One region of the Listeria tempestatis genome, then DNA from elsewhere that is predicted to be linked to it. Evidence: riboswitches for the same ligand, from Rfam matches in the RefSeq annotation. Region 1 holds a riboswitch; each other region holds the start of a gene.
The links. A riboswitch is a leader RNA that binds a small molecule or an ion and turns the genes downstream of it on or off. The one in region 1 is predicted to bind S-adenosylmethionine.
Positions count from the first base shown of each region.

Region 2: it holds a riboswitch for S-adenosylmethionine, as region 1 does, so the genes downstream of both, metE (5-methyltetrahydropteroyltriglutamate--homocysteine S-methyltransferase) here and R8923_RS11195 (VOC family protein) in region 1, are expected to answer to the same signal.
Region 3: it holds a riboswitch for S-adenosylmethionine, as region 1 does, so the genes downstream of both, metK (methionine adenosyltransferase) here and R8923_RS11195 (VOC family protein) in region 1, are expected to answer to the same signal.

Region 1 covers NZ_CAUYTK010000009.1:92,718-97,257, reverse strand. The annotation lists partial or broken gene R8923_RS11220 (hypothetical protein) at 1-1,095, shown strand, start outside; gene R8923_RS11215 (hypothetical protein) at 1,114-1,623, shown strand; gene R8923_RS11210 (nitroreductase family protein) at 1,664-2,293, opposite strand; gene R8923_RS11205 (ArsR/SmtB family transcription factor) at 2,390-2,662, shown strand; gene R8923_RS11200 (hypothetical protein) at 2,675-2,953, shown strand; gene R8923_RS11195 (VOC family protein) at 3,069-3,740, opposite strand; SAM riboswitch class I at 3,809-3,911, opposite strand; gene rpiB (ribose 5-phosphate isomerase B) at 3,966-4,421, opposite strand.
Region 2 covers NZ_CAUYTK010000001.1:466-5,855, reverse strand. The annotation lists gene metE (5-methyltetrahydropteroyltriglutamate--homocysteine S-methyltransferase) at 9-2,306, opposite strand; SAM riboswitch class I at 2,397-2,503, opposite strand; gene R8923_RS00110 (MFS transporter) at 2,559-3,713, opposite strand; tRNA gene R8923_RS00105 (tRNA-Glu) at 3,785-3,856, opposite strand; tRNA gene R8923_RS00100 (tRNA-Ser) at 3,861-3,951, opposite strand; tRNA gene R8923_RS00095 (tRNA-Asn) at 3,966-4,038, opposite strand; tRNA gene R8923_RS00090 (tRNA-Ile) at 4,045-4,118, opposite strand; tRNA gene R8923_RS00085 (tRNA-Gly) at 4,124-4,194, opposite strand; tRNA gene R8923_RS00080 (tRNA-Phe) at 4,217-4,289, opposite strand; tRNA gene R8923_RS00075 (tRNA-Asp) at 4,293-4,368, opposite strand; tRNA gene R8923_RS00070 (tRNA-Met) at 4,373-4,446, opposite strand; tRNA gene R8923_RS00065 (tRNA-Ser) at 4,489-4,578, opposite strand; tRNA gene R8923_RS00060 (tRNA-Ile) at 4,605-4,678, opposite strand; tRNA gene R8923_RS00055 (tRNA-Met) at 4,691-4,764, opposite strand; tRNA gene R8923_RS00050 (tRNA-Ala) at 4,792-4,867, opposite strand; tRNA gene R8923_RS00045 (tRNA-Pro) at 4,886-4,962, opposite strand; tRNA gene R8923_RS00040 (tRNA-Arg) at 4,973-5,046, opposite strand; tRNA gene R8923_RS00035 (tRNA-Leu) at 5,057-5,145, opposite strand; tRNA gene R8923_RS00030 (tRNA-Gly) at 5,164-5,238, opposite strand; tRNA gene R8923_RS00025 (tRNA-Leu) at 5,250-5,331, opposite strand; tRNA gene R8923_RS00020 (tRNA-Lys) at 5,338-5,390, opposite strand, start outside.
Region 3 covers NZ_CAUYTK010000001.1:26,183-31,572, reverse strand. The annotation lists gene metK (methionine adenosyltransferase) at 1-1,116, opposite strand, end outside; SAM riboswitch class I at 1,223-1,326, opposite strand; gene R8923_RS00250 (DUF3116 family protein) at 1,376-1,663, opposite strand; gene R8923_RS00245 (thiol-disulfide oxidoreductase DCC family protein) at 1,669-2,055, opposite strand; gene R8923_RS00240 (hypothetical protein) at 2,170-2,478, shown strand; gene R8923_RS00235 (hypothetical protein) at 2,569-2,706, shown strand; gene R8923_RS00230 (YitT family protein) at 3,012-3,857, shown strand; gene R8923_RS00225 (WG repeat-containing protein) at 3,955-5,390, opposite strand, start outside.

The sequences.
Region 1 (4,540 bases):
GAAATTTCAGATGAGGAATATGCAGCATTGGCTTTGTTGTATGCAACTATGGATAAGGAAGAATTAGATAAATTTTTGAAGCTTTGTATGGATAAAACAGAGGATGTGGATTATACTCTTATCCAAGAACTTATGGGACCATCTGCAGGTCTCATGAATGAAAACTACTCTAAATGGGAGCCGAATACTGAAAAATTAAATCGTGTTATAGCGAATTTGCAAGGCATGCGAGATAATTCTATTTTGCTTTTGCAATCTGTTGATTCAGAGTCAAATAATAGTTTGTATCGAGAGCTGAAAAACTATAGTAATGATATTATGCAACGAATGACGTTATTAAATGTAGTGTGTGAAACAGAAAGTTTTCATGGAGCTTATAAGGGAGGAGAGCCGGATATTAGAGTGACGAATCAAGAGGACGGATCTGTTGCGCTAGAATTCAAGGAATTTAGAAATATAGGTTCGCCTAGTGCGGCAGTATTTTCTAATTTTGCAGATTCATCTATAACTATATCTGGTACGCAGAATGGAAATATGATTGATATCTCGGTTCTTCAAGAATCAAGAGTTGGTTTTGCAAACCATTTTGGAGCGCCGTCGCTAGTGGATGCAACCACAGATTTTACCGTGGATCAAGCAAGTGGGCTAGCTATAGATGGACTCTCAGATGCAGCAGGAGCTGCACTTGAGAGGAGTGGAAAGATTGGTATGTCCAAACTTATTGGCTATGTCCCGTTTGTTGGAGATTTAGTTTCAGCAGGAATAGATTACTATACTGATGTACAAGAACACCAAGCCAACACAACCTTTATTGAAGGGCAATTATCAAATATAGAAAATGCGCAAATATATTCCAATTTTGATTGTGTTGCATCGATTGTTACGATGGATACAGCAGCTACACAAGGAAGTACGATTTATATTGAAGTTGGGCAAGAAACACACGAACGAGTAAGGAATGTTAACGAAACATGTGGAACTAATTTTACAGTAGCTGAAATTGTTCGAAATCCGCAAAAAGTAATTGATGAGGTTATAAAGTTACGGGATATCGGTTTGGGAGATGCTTTTGACGAAGCCATAGCTAAAAAATAGAAGGCGGAGAGGGATAGTATGAAAAAAACGAATAAAATGCTAGTCATCGGCGCTCTTTTTGTTTTGCTTGCAGGGGCAATTTGGTTATACATATTAAATGAAAGAAGTGAGCCTAAAGTGGAAGAAGCAGCAGTATTTACAAAGCAAGAGCTAAGTGCAGTTCAAGTAGATGTCTTGGTAAGTTACCTTTATATGTCTGCCAGTCCGAGTATCAATGCTGTGGATAGAACGATGACTAATAAATCCATGCAACTTGACCCGACTGAAGACACAAAGAAAGCAGTGACCGTGCTGAACTATTATTTGTTTGATGATTTATCAGAATACGATAAAAATGCGTTTGAAAAGGCGAAGGAATATGGTTTTGATAAAGAACATCGTTTGACGCTAGAGTGGGTAATGGCTCATAATAAAAAAACTTTTGATATTTTATATGGATTACAAGATAATGGCTCCATATTTTCTGACAAAGATGCTATTTTGAAAACCTATACCCGTATTATAGAAAAAGATAGTAACCCTAAATAATGGTAATCAAAAAGAGTTCGCCCGGGCGAACTCTTTTTGATTATTTAAAACTCGTAATCTCCGTAGCATCCAAGCGATAAGAAGGATAGCCAGCATCTTTTGCTTTCCCAATTGAGAGAATCATAATTGGTGTGTAGCGTTTTGTGTCCATGTCGAAAGCTTTAGCGACTTCTTCACGTTCAAATCCGCCGATTGGGTTAGTATCATAGCCATAAGCGCGAGCGACGAGCATGAATTGCATGGCAACTAGGCCACCATCAATGAGGGTAGTGCGTTCTAGTTCGCTTTCAGAAGCGCTTGCAAACATTGCGCTTAAAGCTGGAAGTTGCTTATCTTTGACTTCTTGCGGCATCAAACCTTTTGCGACCGCCGTACCGTAAATTTTTTCACCATTTAGAAACGCATTTTTATCCCCAAAAAGAATAATCATCGCAGAAGACGTGTCATTTTGCGTCGTGTTAAAGCGTACTAGAGGGCGAAGTTTTGCTTTTGCTTCTGCTGTGTCCGCAACGACAAAGCGCCAAGGCTGCATGTTGACAGAGCTCGGTGCGGTTGTCGCCTCGTTTATCATTTCGAGCATTTCCTCATGGGTAATCTTCACATTTTCGTCGTAAGCGCGAATCGAACGGCGATTCTTCATCAAGTCTTGAAAATCATTATTTTTGTACATCTATATGCCTCCAAAGTTCTAATTTTATCGAACTATTGTACTTTAGCACAGAATGTTTTTATCGGCAAATAAATCGTCCTATGATAAGATAGTTTTATGAAAACTTTATCTGAGGAAAAATTATTAATAATTTTACAAGCACTCGCTGATCCAATTCGCTTAAATATATTTCGTTGCCTACTAAAAAACGGGGAACGCTCCGTAAATTGCAGCGAATATCAAATCGCCAAATCCACCTTATCGCACCATATTAAAATTTTGAAAGATGCCGATTTAATTCAGCTACGAAAGGAAGGAACGACGCATATTTATTCGGTCAACGCGGAACTAATTGCTGGCGCACAATCGTTTTTTGATGTTTTAAAGTAGAGGAGACGAAAAATGAATTATTTAGCCGATTTAGAAGAAGCGTATGCGCTAGGCTGTTTTGATGCGCGAATTATTGCCATTTTAGACCGTATCATTTTAAGCGCTGACCTCTACCAAGACCAAGATGCCGTCTTAGAAGCCCAAACTTTACTGTTCGAAGCAGCGACTTGCCAACAATTGCGCGCCAAGCAATGGCAGGCGTATGAATGGCTACGCTCAGAATATCAAAATGGCAATTTAGAAATCGACCACGATGAATTGGTCAAACAATTAATTGAAAAACACCCGTAACTTTTCCACAAGGCGAAAAGTTACGGGTGTTTTTATCCACAAGTATAAAATAGGGTGCGTCAAGCAATTGGATAAGCATTTGTGGATAATGTGGATAACTATGTGTATAAGTAGGCTAGCGGAAGCGATAAAATCCTTCTCCAATTCGAAATTCCGTTTGACTAATAACATCTGATGTAGCATCAAACACAAGTGCATGTAAGCGATTAGCTGATCCTTTTGTAAAATGTACAGCAATATCACCAAAAAATAGCGAATTGTGGATAACCTGTAGATTAAAAAGCTCTGCCCAGTATTTTAGCGCAAATTTGGGGTTATCCACACGAATGCGGATTTCTTTAAGTGTATGAAAATTTTTCGATGGTACCGCCGCTTCTTTTTTCTGGATAAGTGGATAAGCTAGGCCGTTTAATGAGCCTGAAATAGCGTAAATTGGTCCAGTCTCTTCTGCCGCTGAGATGGGTATTAGTTCATGCCCTTTTTTAAAAAGGTGTTTGCGAAGGCCATCTAAATCATCAGTTTCCATAACAAGGTGCCCTAAAATTTGTTTGACGGGTAAATAAGTAAGGGCCTCTTTTCCTAGGAAAGTTTTGGATGCGGCTGTTTTTTCAGTAATACTTAAAAATTCGATATGAGGAGAACTAAAATCTGTGACGGCTGACCGGGTGCCGGGTAGGCTACGCTTTTTATTTGTGTACAATTTTAAACCAAAATGATGCAATTGTGTGCATACTGCTTCTAAATCGTGAACGAAATGAACGGCATGACTAACGGATAATGAATTCATTTTATTTGCTCCTTTCGACAAAAGAAAAACTCTCCTTTCAGAAAAAGAAGAGTGCATAAAACAAACTCTTCTCATCTGCCAAGCTTTACGCCTGCTGGATTTAGCACAGTGCCCGTAGGTCTGTTGCTGAGATATCACAGGGCCGAGTCCCTCCATCTCTCTTGATAAGAATTCCGAGTATTTTCATTTGGATTATAAACATTAAACCATTTTTTTTAGGAAAAATCAACTTTGAGTGTTTTCAAACTGTTCAATTTGGCTAAGGCGATTTGCGTGGCGTCCGCCTTCATAGTCCGTTTCTAACCAAAGTTTAACAATATCGAGTGCAAGTCCCGGGCCGGTAACACGGGCGCCTAGTGCGAGGACGTTGGAATCATTATGTTCTCGTGTAGCATGTGCCGTAAAGGTATCAGAAACGAGAGCGCAACGAATACCGTGTACCTTATTTGCAGCAATGCTCATACCAACGCCAGTGCCGCAAATTAAAATGCCGCGTTCTACGTCGCCGGAAGCAACTTTTTGGGCAACGGTAAATGCTAAGTTTGGATAGTCAACAGAATCGGGAGTTTCTGGTCCGAATTCTTCAAAATCAATTTTCTGTTCTTTTAAAAACGTAATGATGTTCTTTCGAAGTGTTATACCTCCGTGATCAGAAGCGATGGCAACTTTTGAGATTTTCATTTAGATTCCTCCTCAAGGTTATTATATTCATTATACACGTTAAAATTAATTTATAAAATGGAAGTTTTTAAAGTTGGAAATGGCTATGAATCATCCTAAAGAACTGGTAACAAAGGGTT
Region 2 (5,390 bases), on a different contig from region 1:
CCCACTTTCTATTTTTCTAAAATTGTATAGGCCTCACGAATTTCCTTTGTTGCGGAAACCATATCACGAAGTGCGGCCACCGTTTCTTCTTCCTTCCGCGTTTTAAGCCCGCAGTCTGGATTAATCCAAAAGTTTTGAACTGGAATCACGCGTAGTGCGCGTTCAATATTTGCTTTAATTTCTGACGTACTTGGGACACGAGGACTATGAATATCATAGACACCAAGCCCAATTTCTTTATCGTAATGATACGCTTCAAACGTGGAAATAATTTCCCCGTGACTACGTGAAGTCTCAATCGAGATAACATCAGCGTCTAGCGCACTAATCGCATCAATAATATCATCAAAATCCGAGTAGCACATATGCGTATGAATTTGCGTTTCGTCCGCAACACCTGAAGTCGTAAGTTTAAACGCATAAACCGCATCGTTCAAATATTTCTCCCATCTCGAACGCTTCAGCGGCAACCCTTCGCGAAGCGCCGGCTCATCAACCTGAATCACGCGAATCCCGTTTTCCTCTAATGCAAGAACTTCCTTCCTAAGAGCAAGCCCTACTTGGTTAAAGACATCGCTTTTTGGAATATCGTTTCGCACAAAGCTCCAATTAATGATAGTTACAGGCGCTGTCAGCATTCCTTTCACAGGGCGATTTGTGAGTGACTGGGCAAATTTGCTCTCCTTCACCGTAATTGTTTCCGTAAATGCAACATCTCCGTAAATAAGTGGTGGACGCACCGCACGCGAGCCGTATGACTGTACCCAGCCAAATTTTGTCGCCTGAAAACCTGCTAATTTTTGCCCAAAATATTCGACCATATCCGTCCGTTCAAATTCGCCGTGGACAAGGACGTCTAAGTCAAGCTCTTCTTGAATGCGAATCCAACGTTCTGTTTCCTGTTCAATATAAATTTCATAGTCCGCTTTTGTAATATCTCCCTTTAGAAATGCCGCACGTTTTTTTCGAACTTCAGGCGACTGCGGGAAACTTCCAATTGTTGTCGTTGGTAAAAGCGGCAACTTGAGCCATTCGTGTTGGGCTTTAATACGCGTTTCAAATGGACTTTTTCGTTCGGCAGAAATGGTACTGAGCTCTGCCAGCTCCGTTTGAACTTCCTTGTTATTTCGGTACTCTGAGCGGTTCAACTCCAAAACAGCTTGTTCCGCTTTTTCAAGCTCAAAAGTCACCGCCTCCGCTCCGTCTGAAACAGCTTTTGCGAGAAGTACAACTTCCTCTAATTTTTCATCCGCAAATGAAAGTCCGCCGTATAGCACTTTATCCAAATTCGGTTCACTTTTTTTCGTTACTGGAACATGTAGCAATGAACTGGATGGCTGCACAATCAATTTGTCTTTTTGCACAAGCCGCGTTAAAATTTCAAGCTCTGCGCGTTTCTCCCGAACTTCTGCCCGCCAAACGTTACGCCCATCAATGACTCCTGCCGCCAAATATTTATTATCTGGAAAACCAAATTTTTGAATTTTTTCAAGCGTTTCCCCGTGATCATGCACGAAATCAAGCCCAATCGCATCAACCGGCAACTTCACAATCGTCTCATATTCATCCACACTCTCAAAATAGGTTTGCAAAATCAATTTTGCATGTGGCGCCGCCGCCCGTAATTCCGCATACACCTCATCAAAAAGCGCCACTTCTTCTTTTTCTAAACTCGTTGCAAGAATAGGTTCATCAAGTTGAATCCATTTCGCGCCCGCCGCATCCAGTTCTTCAATAATCGTTTTATAAAGCGGCAAAAACTTCTGAATTAAGCTCTTGAAATCATTTTTATCAGCACCTTTTCCAAGCGACAAATAAGTAATCGGCCCTATGATGACCGGCTTTCCATCAATCCCGAGCTCTTCTTTCGCTTCTAAATATGCTTTTAGCGCTTTATTTTCTAAGAGTTTTGGCTCCACATCTTGAAGTTCTGGAACAATGTAGTGGTAATTTGTGTTAAACCATTTCGTCATCTCTGAAGCTACTGCTGTCTTGTTTCCACGTGCAATATCAAAATATGTACGCAGTGATACCTCATTCGTAAAGTTCCCAAACCGCTTGGGAATTACGCCAAACGCCACGCTTAAATCAAGTACATGGTCATACAACGTAAAATCGTTAACTGGTATAATGTCAATCCCTTTTTCCTTCTGTTTGTTTAAAGCAGCAAATCGAATTGCTTTTGTTTCAGAAAGAAGAGTATCTTCTGAAATTTTGTTATTCCAAAAATTTTCCAACGATTTCTTCCATTCGCGTTTCTCACCAAGACGTGGATACCCTAAATTTGAACTAAGTACTTTTACCATTTACCTCATCCTCTCTTTATTTATGACGCGAAAAAGCCTCCCTAGATAGAGAGGCTAAAATAATTCGAAAATAAACGAAAAATTAGTTCTCTCTTATCTTTCAAAGCATCACGCTTTGCAGGATTTAGCACCTTTTCAAAAAATTGAAAGGTTGCCGGGTTTCATCGGGCCAGTCCCTCTACCACTCGTTATAAGAGTTTCCTATTTAATTTACATAACAAATGTATTGAAATCATAATACCAAAAACGAATCTATACTGTCAATCTTTTTTTTGAAAATAATAAAATTCCCCCTAAAATAAGAAGTCCTGCTACCGTAAAATAAAAGCTCTGCGGACCAACCAAGCTAATGAGAGCTCCCGTTACAGTTGGTCCCAAAATACTCCCCGCACTAAAGCACATCCCAACCAAAATATTCCCCGCAGGAAGAAGATCAAGCGGCGTCAAATCCGTCATAAACGAAAGACCTAGGGAATAAAGCGAACCAACAAGTATCCCAAGCACAAAGAAAATCACAATAAAAAGCAAATCATTAGAAACAAATGCTGCTAAAAAGAAAACGAGACCACCTAAAAACGTCAAAATCGGCAACACGCGCCCGCGCCCCAACCGGTCACTAAGAATCCCAATTGGAACCTGAAATAAAATCGTCCCCACCGAGAAAGCAGAAATAATAAACGTAATCATATACGTTTCGATTCCAAATCTAAGCCCAACAATTGGAAAAGTCGCATTTAAGGCAGTTTCCAAAACACCACATAAAAATGGTGGAATCATTGACACCCATGCAATTTTCATAACATCCGAAAAACGTTTCACACTATCAAAAAAAGAAAGTTTACGAATTTCTGTTTCTTCTGAAATAAACTCATTTTTCAGCGTAAAAATTAGTCCCCATGCGACGAGAACTAGCACGCCAGAAATATAGAAAGGTAAGTTAGGACTCACATCCATTAAATTTACAAGCTGCGGACCAACTGCAAATCCAAGTGAAAAAAACAAGCCATAAATTGCCATATTCCTTCCACGTTTACTTTCCTCTGTTGTAGCTCCAATCCAAGTTTGCGATGAAAAATGCAACATATGATCCCCCACGCCAATAATAAGACGCAATAAAAACCAAAAATACAAATTAAACCACATTGGAAACAAAAATAGCGCCACCAGAACTAATCCCCCACCAACTATAATAATTGGCTTAAAGCCAAATTTATGTAGCGGTGCTTCAATAAACGGTGACACCAATAAAACGCCAATATAAATTCCCGTCGCATGAAGTCCATTCACTCCCGAACTAATCCCCATACCTTCAAAAATAATCGCAATTAGCGGCAACAAAAGCCCTTGTGACAGCCCCGAAATAGCCACAATCACCGTCAAAACCCAAAACTTCCGCCCATTTCGCATCCAAGCCGCCCCCAAAAATTTTTAAAATAAAATAAGAACAATGCCTCCGCATTGTTCTTACCCCATAATGATGACCCGTACGGGATTCGAACCCGTGTTACCGCCGTGAAAGGGCGGTGTCTTAACCGCTTGACCAACGGGCCTTACTGGCGGAGAAGGAGGGATTTGAACCCTCGCGCCGCGCAAACGACCTACACCCTTAGCAGGGGCGCCTCTTCAGCCACTTGAGTACTTCTCCAGTAAAAATATAAACTCCACAGGCAGGACTCGAACCTGCGACCGATCGGTTAACAGCCGATTGCTCTACCAACTGAGCTACTGTGGAATAAAATGGGCCTAAATGGACTCGAACCATCGACCTCACGCTTATCAGGCGTGCGCTCTAACCAGCTGAGCTATAGGCCCTAAAAAGCGGGTGAGGAGAATCGAACTCCCGACAACAGCTTGGAAGGCTGTGGTTTTACCACTAAACTACACCCGCACACTACACATATACAAGAAAGTGGCTTGGGACAGAATCGAACTGCCGACACCTTGAGCTTCAATCAAGTGCTCTACCAACTGAGCTACCAAGCCAAATGGCGGTCCCGACGGGATTTGAACCCGCGATCTCCTGCGTGACAGGCAGGCATGTTAACCCCTACACCACGGAACCACGATTGCGGGGACAGGATTTGAACCTGCGACCTTCGGGTTATGAGCCCGACGAGCTACCAGACTGCTCCACCCCGCGATAATAATATTAAAAATAGTCCACTTAGTCACAAATAAAAAACGGAGGAAGAGGGATTCGAACCCCCGCGAGCTTTTACACCCCTGTCGGTTTTCAAGACCGATCCCTTCAGCCAGACTTGGGTATTCCTCCACGATATAATCATAAAAAGTGCTAAGTGGACCTTGCAGGACTCGAACCTGCGACCGGACGGTTATGAGCCGTCTGCTCTAACCAACTGAGCTAAAGGTCCAAATTTTAAAGATAGCGGCGGAGGGAATCGAACCCACGACCTCTCGGGTATGAACCGAACGCTCTAGCCAGCTGAGCTACGCCGCCATATTAGTAAAGAATAGATTTAAAATTTGGTGGAGCCTAGCGGGATCGAACCGCTGACCTCCTGCGTGCAAAGCAGGCGCTCTCCCAGCTGAGCTAAGGCCCCAAATAATAAATTTCATACTGGTCGGGAAGACAGGATTTGAACCTGCGACCCCTTGGTCCCAAACCAAGTGCTCTACCAAGCTGAGCTACTTCCCGTAAAATAAAGCGCGCCCAGAAGGAGTCGAACCTCCAACCGCCTGATTCGTAGTCAGGTACTCTATCCAGTTGAGCTATGGGCGCAATATAAAAATGGTGCCGAGGACCGGAATCGAACCGGTACGGGTATCACTACCCGCAGGATTTTAAGTCCTGTGCGTCTGCCAGTTCCGCCACCCCGGCATATAATAAAACTCAGATTGGAGCGGAAGACGGGGTTCGAACCCGCGACCCCCACCTTGGCAAGGTGATGTTCTACCACTGAACTACTTCCGCATAATTATAAGTGCGGGTGAAGGGACTTGAACCCCCACGCCTCGCGGCGCCAGATCCTAAATCTGGTGCGTCTGCCAATTCCGCCACACCCGCAAAGAGTGAGCCGTGCAGGGTTCGAACCTGCGACCCTCTGATTAAAAGTCAGATGCTCT
Region 3 (5,390 bases), on a different contig from region 1:
TCCAAATGCCGCTGTCTGGCGGTAAATCGGGCGTTGTAAATCAAGCATTTTAATGATACCCGCTGGACGCAAATCAAAATTCGCACGCACTGCATCAATTAAGTCTTTTTCCGAATAACTACTTGTACCATATGTTTCAATTGAAATGGAAACTGGTTGTGCCACACCAATTGCATAGGCTAATTGCACTTCTACTTTTTTGGCAAGACCTGCTGCTACAATATTTTTAGCAACATAGCGTGCTGCATAGGCACCAGAGCGATCAACCTTAGTTGGATCTTTCCCTGAGAAGGCACCACCGCCGTGTCTTGCATACCCACCGTAAGTATCCACAATGATTTTCCGCCCGGTTAGTCCGGCATCTCCTTGAGGACCACCAATAACAAAACGTCCAGTAGGGTTAATAAAATACTTTGTCTCCGCATCTAACAAATTTTCATCAATAACGGCATGAATTACTTTTTCAAGCATATCCTCCCTTATTGTTTCATTTGAAATTTCGGGGTGGTGCTGTGTAGAAATTACGACTGTATCAATCCGTACGGGCTGATTATTTTCATCATATTCCACGGTTACTTGAGTTTTTGCATCGGGACGTAAATATTTTAATGCTTTTGATTTTCTAAGTTCAGCGATTTTACGCGATAGTCCGTGCGCTAAGTGAATGGGTAGAGGCATTAAATCCTCGGTTTCATCTGTCGCAAATCCGAACATCAATCCTTGATCGCCCGCACCGATTGCAAGTAAATCCTTCTCTTTTTCGCCGTTACGTGATTCTAAAGATTCATCCACACCTTGTGCGATATCTGGCGATTGTTCATCAATTGCTGTTAAAACGGCACATGTTTCTGCATCAAAACCATATTTAGCACGTGTATAGCCGATTTCTTTAATGGTTTTTCGCACAATTTTAGGTATATCCACATAAACCGATGTTGTAATTTCACCAGCTACAAGGACAAGACCTGTTGTCACAGTCGTTTCACAGGCTACACGTGCATCTGGATCTTTTGCAATAATAGCATCTAAAATCGCATCAGAAATTTGATCTGCAATTTTATCTGGATGCCCATCAGAAACAGATTCTGACGTGAATAAATGACGATTTTCTGTCATTTGATAGTTCCTCCTTTTAATCTCTTCCATCCGCGTATGGCAAGAAAAAAAGCCCTATTCTCTACATAACAGGCATAGAGAAAAGGCTTGAAAGTTCGTACCTTCGCTCTCATCGGTCAGGATTTCTCCTGCTCAGGTTAGCACCTTACAACAAAAAGTGTAGGTTGCTGGGCTTCAAAGGGCCAGTCCCTCTACCGCTCTGGATAAGAGTTGATTTCGTTCTTTTTTAGAATAACATACGCACCATACTGTTGCAAGCCTAATTTTCTGTTAAAAGTTCAGGCCACTCATTTGGCGGCACATCCCGATACTTTTCATAAAATAAATCGCCTTTTTCTGTTCGACCGTAACGAATACCTTGGTTGCTGTGGTAGCGAAAAACATATCCGGCCTCTTCCAAGTGATAAATTGTCCACAAAAAATCCGTTTTACTTGGCAAAGTCTGCTTCCTAGATTTCGAACGATCATTAATAAGCTCATGAATGTTCGATTCGCTCTTATATATATTTTCAATGATTTTATAGGCCAAGCCAAATGGGATTTCCAACCTCTTCACGCTTCCTTTTTCAAACACTTTACATCTTTAAGTGATATATATTTTTTAATACAACACATTATTTTACCACGTTTTCGAGCAACTAAACGATAAATTTTCCTGCCAAAAAATGGAATTCCTGGGAAATATAACGCTAATGCTAGCCATTTCCAGTAAGATAAGTACGTAAGGATTTTGCGTACAGCATAAAAGCCGCGATAAATATGACCGTCCCAACTTACAACGTGTAATTGTTCGTATAAATCGCTTGGTGAAAAATAGGTACCCTCATACGTTTGTAGTGCCCGCCATTCTAGCTCTTCATTTTTATCAAATTTCGTCATTATTCGTTTGACTTCTTTGCAAAATTCGCAGTTTCCATCATAAAAAATAATAGCTTTCATTTTGATAACCTCCTAGTCATTTTCTTTCCTCTTATCATATTTTTAAACCTGTGGTATGATAGAATGGTTAAAATCAGAAAAATATATTCGAATTTAACGGTAAGGAGAATAAACATGACATTAATTCCACTAACTTTAATTATTTTAGCAGGCTTTGTTGCGGCTTTGCTTTTATTTGAGTTCATTGTGAAATGGCGCTGGTTTAAATACTTTTTAGCTACTGTCGGTTTAGTAGCCAGTGGTATCATATTCTTTATTAGCTTTTATGGCGGCGGCTTAAAGCAAACTGAAATTGCCATCGCACTATTTCTAGCAAGCTTTGGTGAATACGTAATTGCCCTCATCATCAGTCTTATTTCACTCATTAAAAGAAAATCAAATACCCCTAAGAAAACGGCAACTAAAAAAACAGGTTCTGCATGACCTGTTTTTTTATGAATAAAAATAGCTACCTAACTAGAGTTTATGGTACACTAATACTATAAATAATTCACTAACTAGGGGGCGATTTTCATGAAGCAAACATTGCTGATTGTGCTGGCAATCGTTTTTCCTGCAACTTTAGGAGCTATTGTAGCGCTTCAAGTTTACAAGAAAAAGACGGCCACTTATATGCCGCTAAAAAATGAATTTGTTCATTGGAAAAAGTAATCATCAAAGGAGGATTTCCACATGAAAAAAGCAGAAAGTGAAAAACCACTTGTTATAAAAATTGTCATTTCTGTTTTGTTAGGGCTTGTTTTACTTAATCTCATGCCTATCCTGGCGATATTTTCTTAAAGATACTCAGTTGCCATTTTAAAAATTTTATGCTAATTTAGTAATAGAATTTGATGTTTTTATGGTGAGACAGTTAATGGCGGTTGCCTTAATGCTTTTTTACAAAAAGACTCCGACACCCATTTTGGGCTGATCGGGGTCTTTTTCTGCTCACTAGGAAAGAGAGGAGTTATCATATGAATAAAAAATGGACTTTTAATTTTGCGAAAATTATCATAGGAGCGCTTATTTTCTCATTAGCAGTAAACGTTTTTGCGATTCCAAACCATCTTGGTGAAGGTGGCGTTACAGGGCTTACAATGATTTTGTACTACACATTTGGTATTGCCCCTGCCATTACGACTTTAATTTTCAATGGAATTTTACTTATTATTGGGTATAAATTTTTGGACCGATTGACGATTATCCTGACTATTATAGCTATTATTTTTACGTCACTTTTTTTACGTCTAACCGAAAATATTACCTTTGTAACCGACCAAACCATCATAGCAGCTATTTTCGCTGGTGTGCTAATGGGCTTTGGCATGGGGCTTATTATGCACGGCGGGGGGACAACAGCAGGGAGTGCTATTTTGGCGAAAATTGCAAACAAATATCTTGGTTGGAATACAAGTTATGCGCTCCTCTTTTTCGATCTCATCGTCGTAATCCCTTCCACTTTTATTATTGGACTACAAAATATGCTTTTCACTATTGTTTCTCTCTATGTTTCAACCAAAGTGCTTGACTTAATTTTAGAAGGATTTAATCCTAAGAAATCCGTAACCATCATCTCTGATAAGTATGAAGATATCGCTCGTGAAATTGATCTTAAAATTGGACGAGGTATGACCCTTTTTGATGGGCAGGGTTATTATAAAAAAGAAGATAAAAAAATTCTTTATATTGTTATTAGTAGGCAGCAATTATTACCTCTTACAAAAATTGTCAATAAACACGATGAAAAAGCCTTTTTCATTATTAATGATGCCCAAAGTGTTGTAGGCGAAGGTTTTACCAAACAAATAACAAGTGAATAAGCGTTTCTTTTTTACGTTTTTTTAAACTCATACTTTATAGAAATAACCTTTTAGACTGTAGCAAAAGTACATTACAGTCTGAAAGGTTATTATCTATTTATACATCTACTCCAACCGACGACAACATTTCTTTTAGTGAAGTAAAATATTTATCGTGTGCATTTTGAATTATTTCATTTGACCTCTCCTCATAGTTTTCAAGGGATAGGATAGGTATTTCATTAAATGCAAGCCATTCAATAAATGGTTTATAATAATTAACACTAGGCTCATCATCCTCATCCACATAAAAGCAAGCCAGAGTATCTCGGTCAAATCCTCCCAAAATTTCTGCATTTATACTGACAAGTTGTAAAAAATCTTTTAACGTGCTAGCCACCATGTTTATCTCACCTTCACTTCCAATGAAAACAATTGGCGCTTCACTTAAATCTGTTATACCCTTATCAACAAAAAAGAAATAGCACCCCCCTGTCCCGTCCGCATAACCAAGATAAAGTAGGCTCTTCTTGATTTTAAGAGTAGCCTCCTCCCCCAGACGAAACCAGTTATCATACCATTCTTCAATATCTTGCTTAGACTGATAGAATACAGAAAGTCCATAACTAAATTCACGCTCACCAAGCCATTGCTCATGTGCAATTAAATCTTTAAATAGGTCTGGACAAGTAAAACCATAGTATGTTTTCTCAAGTTCATCCACAATTTTTTGTGTTTCCTTATTTAATTTTGGTTGTACTAACTGAACTGGTTGCATTTCCATATTTTTTAAAATATTTCCATTTAAATCGACTGCTGTATTTTTTCCAGTCATGAAATAACATTGCCCATCCGGTGCTTGTTGTAACAAACTAAATTCTAAATCTTCTGTAATTCTGCTATCGTCCAATTCATCAAGCAAGGCAAATTCTATTGTTTCACTAATCATACACCATATATCTCCGCCACAAGAATATCTTAATTTTTCAGTTTTTGGATCTTTGCGTCGATTATTATACCCAAAATAGCCTTTTTTGCTACGTGCAATAATTCCATCGGCCCCAACAAGTATACGCTCATCTTCATTTGCTGCCTGACCATATCCTTTAGAAATAAAGCCAATGTGTGAATAGACAAAATCAGTTAACTCTCTACCATCTCGGTGAATAAATCCGTAAAAGCCGTCTTTTTTTGCATAGCTTATATCTCCCCAAAAAGCGCCCGCTAGTTTCTCATACCCGACATCAATAATTGGTTCACCTTTACTATTTACAATAACTGATTCTAGTCCTTCCCCGAACCCACAACTATCTTCTACAAAGGTACGAATCTTACCTGGTTCTGGTACAGGTGCTAAATTGCCTTTTTTATCATGATATAAATAAAGGTTTTTGTTTTTATGTTTTTTTAGCGTGTACTCCGTTCCCGTTATATCGACATAACCAGATTCATTAGTTTCCCGAATCCAATAAAAATATTTTCCGTCTGATAAAGTAGCAAGTGCATCATATTTAGGAGGGATGACCCACTTTCCTTTTTCATTCACAACGCCAA